Regions from separate parts of the Tissierella sp. MB52-C2 genome, predicted to be linked through region 1. Evidence: a T-box and tRNA genes for the amino acid it is inferred to sense, from the RefSeq annotation. Region 1 holds a T-box; the other holds one or more tRNA genes.

The links. A T-box is a leader RNA that pairs with one kind of tRNA and senses whether it is charged. The one in region 1 lies ahead of lysS (lysine--tRNA ligase), so its partner is inferred to be a tRNA-Lys.
Region 2: it encodes a tRNA-Lys, which carries the amino acid that the T-box ahead of lysS (lysine--tRNA ligase) is inferred to sense. The anticodon was not compared.

Annotation. Positions count from the first base shown of each region.
Region 1 covers NZ_CP133261.1:1,370,115-1,372,592, forward strand. The annotation lists gene RBU61_RS06700 (sn-glycerol-3-phosphate ABC transporter ATP-binding protein UgpC) at 1-773, shown strand, start outside; T-box leader at 826-1,097, shown strand; gene lysS (lysine--tRNA ligase) at 1,189-2,478, shown strand, end outside.
Region 2 covers NZ_CP133261.1:658,288-660,765, forward strand. The annotation lists gene RBU61_RS03340 (ZIP family metal transporter) at 1-57, opposite strand, end outside; gene RBU61_RS03345 (DegV family protein) at 342-1,214, shown strand; tRNA gene RBU61_RS03350 (tRNA-Lys) at 1,331-1,403, opposite strand; gene RBU61_RS03355 (ABC transporter ATP-binding protein) at 2,094-2,478, shown strand, end outside.

The sequences.
Region 1 (2,478 bases):
TACGTAAATTACCAAAATCAGAAATTGACCATAAAGTAAAAGAAGCGGCAAATATTCTTAATATTTATGATTTGCTAGATCGGAAACCCAAAACATTGTCTGGTGGCCAACGTCAGCGTGTTGCCATGGGTCGAGCTATTGTTAGGGAGCCAAAGATCTTTCTCATGGACGAGCCTTTATCAAACTTAGATGCAAAATTAAGAATTCAAATGCGGGCAGAAATTGCTAAACTATATCATCGTTTACAAGCAACCATTATTTATGTAACTCATGACCAGACAGAAGCAATGACCCTTGGAACTCGAATAGTGGTAATGAAAGAAGGGGTAATCCAGCAAGTCGATACTCCCAAAGGATTGTATAGTCACCCTAAAAATATATTTGTGGCAGGATTTATTGATACACAAATAAATTTTATTGATGCAATAGTAAAAAAGATTAATGATAAAATTTATCTTCACTTCAATGGTATTGACATAATATCTCCAGAATCAATTGAAAATGTAATGGAGCACTATGTAGATAAAACAGTTATAGTAGGCTTACACCCTGAAGCTATACAGATATGTCAAAATAGTACAAAATATGCAAAAGTAGATGTAGTGGAACATCTAGGTTCTGAGGATAATTTATATTTAGACTTATCTGGAATGAGTATTAATGCAAAGGTTAGCTCAGAATTAAATATAAAAGTTGGTGATAATGTAAAAATCTCCATTGATACAAAGCAAATGCATGTTTTTGATAAGACAACAGAATTGGCTATATGTTAATATTAGAAAAATGTTGACTTTATAAATAAAGTATAATAGAATAATCAAAAGTAAAAAGATTATGAAGAGATGAGTAGATAGATTAAATTTTTTTACAGAGAGCTTCCATTGGTGAGAGGAAGTAAAAAATATTTATTGAAAAAAGCCTCTGAGTCTTACATTGAACCTAAAAATAGGGGATGATGTAACGGGAGCTCCCGTTAAAGAGCTAGAGTATAACCTGTTAACTATATTGTAGTTAAGAGACGTACTTGAAAAGGTTAATATGGTGACATATTAACAAACTGGGGTGGTACCACGAAGTAATTATCTCTCGTCCCCAAGACTTATGTCTTGGAGGTGAGAGTTTTTTTATTGTCACAAAGTAGAAATATGTAAAAAATCTATTTTGAAAAAATGAAAGGTGGTATTATCAATGTACGGCAACTATACAGATTTAAATAATTTAAGTGAGATAATGCAAGATGCTAATGAATTTATGGTAGAGAGAGTAAAGAAATTAACACAGCTTAAAGAATATGGGATTAATCCATATCCATATTCTTTCAATACAAGTTCTAACTCTAAGTATATATTAGAAAACTTTGATTCTATAGATAGTGAACAAGAATTTATTTTAGCAGGTAGAGTTATGCTTTTAAGAAAGATGGGAAAGGTTACTTTTTTAAATATTAGGGATCAGCAAGGAACAATTCAAGTTTATATAAGTAAAGGCCATATAGGAGAAGAGGAATATAATCTAATTAAACTAATAGATACAGGGGATATTATAGGAGTACAGGGAAGTGCATTTAGAACAAAAACAGAAGAAATAACTATAGATGCAAATAAAATCACAATGCTTTCTAAATCCATAAGACCATTACCAGAAAAATATCATGGGATTCAAGATGCTGATTTAAGACAAAGACATCGTTCTCTTGATATGATAATGAATGAAGACGTAAAACAAAGACTTATTAATCGTTCAAAAGCTATGTCAGCCATAAGAGAATTTATGGCTGGAAAAGATTTTATGGAGATGGAAACTCCAATATTAGATACAAAATATGGCGGAGGAGAGGCAAAGCCTTTTGTAACAAATGTAAATGCGCTAAACTGTGAAGTGTTTATGAACGTGTCCCCAGAATTATATTTAAAAAGACTTATAGTAGGAGGAATCGATAGAGTTTATACTATGGTAAGAGCCTTTAGAAATGAAGGTATAGATAGAACTCATTATCCAGAGTTCACATTATTTGAATGTTATATGGCTTATGCAGACTATGATGATATGATGAGGCTTATGGAGCAGCTATACGAATATGTATTTTTAAAGGTAAAAGGAACGACTAAGGCAACTTATGATGGAATAGAAATTGATTTTAAAGCTCCGTGGAAAAGAGAGACTATGTGCAATCTTGTAAAAAAGGATACTGGAATAGATGTAGAAATCCTTTTAAAAGAAGATATAGTGAGATTAATAAAAGAGAAGGAACTTTTATTAGAGGAGCAAGAGGAAGGGCTAGATTTAGAAGAAACTTCAAAGGGAGATTTAACTTTAATTCTATTTGAAGCTTATAGTGAGCAGCATTTAATAGAGCCTACTTTTGTAATAGATTTTCCATTAGATTCTTCTCCACTATGTAAAGTTCATAGGTCTAATCCAGAATTAATTGAAAGGTTTGAGCCTTATGCTTTTGGTGTAGAATTAGGAAATGCGTAT
Region 2 (2,478 bases), 710 kb from region 1:
TCCAGCTATAGTACTTGCTAATATACCTAATAAAATAGTATTTTCTAATAAAGCCATAGATAATCCTCCTTTATATTAAGTATAAGAAGGTAAGGTTATTAAGTCAATAGTTAAACTATGAAAGGAAGGCCTATTAAACAAATAATCATTAAAATTAATATTGCAATTATCCAAAATAAAGTTTTCTTTCTAATAAAGAATAATTTCATGAAATTCAACTCCTTAAAATGATAGTATTATAATCTATTTTTAAAATAAAAAATATATACCATTATTTTCATTTTATTGTTAATTCTAGCGAAATAATGTTGTATAATATTATAAGAGAGGGAGGGATTATAATGGGAATTAAAATACTAAGTGACAGCGCCTGTGATTTGCCAAGGGAACTAATAGAAGAATACAGTATAGATATTTTACCAATTATCGTAATTAAAGATGATAAAGAGTATTTAGATAATGTCACTATAAAGCCAGAAGAAGTATATAGTAATATGAGAAATGGAGAAATATATAAAACAGCACAAATACCCCCAAATGCATTTAAAGAAAAGTTCACAGAATATGCTAATAATGGAGACAATGCCATATATATAGCTTTTTCATCTGGATTATCAGGGACTTACCAAACATCTTTACTTGTAAGGGAAGGAATACTTGAAGAATATCCAGATTTTCAATTAGATATAATAGATTCTAAATCAGCTACTATAGGATTTGGACTTATTGTATTAGAAGCAGCAAAGATGGCAAAGGAAGGAAAGTCAAAAGAGGAAATTATAAAGAAGATAAGATTTTATGTAGATAATATTGAACATATATTTACTGTAGATGATATTGAATACTTATTTAGAGGAGGAAGAGTATCTAGAACTCAAGCTTTCCTCGGAGGGTTATTAAACATTAAGCCAGTTCTCCATGTAGACGATGGAAAACTACTTCCATTAGAAAAAGTAAGAGGAAAAAACAAAGTATTTAAAACTATGTTAGATATTATGGAGAAAAGAGCTGCAGATATAGTGCTGAAGGAACAGGTTATTGGAATCAGTCATAGTGATAATATTGAAGGAGCCATGAAATTAAAGGAGCTAATTTTTGAAAGATTTGGAGTTGAAAAATTTATAATCAATGATATAGGTGCTGCAATAGGATCTCATTCTGGGCCTGGAACATTGGCAATATTCTTTCTTAGAGAAAACTATAAAAATAATTAAAGAAACGGAAAGCTAAATAAATTTTTATTTAGCTTTTTTTATTTGTTGATATAGACATTTATATATAACAAAAATAGAAAAAGAACTCTGATTTTATCAGAGTTCTTTTTTGAAAATGCACCTTCAGGGACTCGAACCCTGGACCCACTGATTAAGAGTCAGTTGCTCTACCATCTGAGCTAAAGGTGCAAATCTAACCAACTTTATTATTATACTACTATAACCGATATTTGTCTATAGTATAATCAAAAAAAGTATTTTGAGACAGTCACTTAATTTTTAAAAATTAATTTTAAATTGCTATAGATATTATAAATTAAATATATGAACAATTTACTATGTGTGAATATGAAGAGTTTTTTAAAAGTTTCAAATATGTAGTTTATATTATTATTCATATATGATATAAAACATTTAAAAATTCTATTAATCTCTAAAAATATATTATATCTCGGCATTGTAAAGATTAACTCATTACACAATATTGCAAATATTCTATAAAAGTTTACAACTTTTATTTTCTGATATTTAAAGATTTTCTTAATTATATTTAATAATATTTAATAATATTTGGATTCTTTTGTCTATTAATGTATACTAATCTTATTTTTTAGTTGCATAAAAAAGTGAATGATGATAAAATAAGGTAAATTTACAAAATTTAATAAATTCATAAAAATAAGTAATTAACTTTTATTCTGAATACATTGTTATTTCATGAGAAATAAATTTTAAAGCTATTCTTGCAAACAGTTTAAAATGATTTTTAAGGATGCATTAGTTTATATAATATTTATTAAATGTATATAAAGCTCAAATATGAGCATTAAAATTTATATAATGTGTTAGTAAATAAATATACAAGAAAGGAAATGAGAAATGGGAAATGAAAAGATATTAGAGATTAAAGATTTACACACTGCATTTAGATTTCAAGACCAATACTTTGATGCAGTAGATGGAGTATCTTTCTCTTTGCACAAAAATGAATTACTAGCAATAGTTGGAGAATCAGGTTGTGGTAAAAGTACAGTTGCTAACTCCATAGTAGGGCTACATGATAAGAATTTTACTCGAGTTAGTGGTGAAATAATTTACAATGGTAAAAATATGGTTGATTTTTCCGAAGAAGAGCTTAATGAAATTAGAGGTAAGGAGATAGGTTTTATTTTTCAAGACCCATTAGCATCACTAAATCCATTACATAGAATTGGGAAACAGATAGAAGAGTCTTTAATCTATCATACCAATTTAAAAAGTGAAG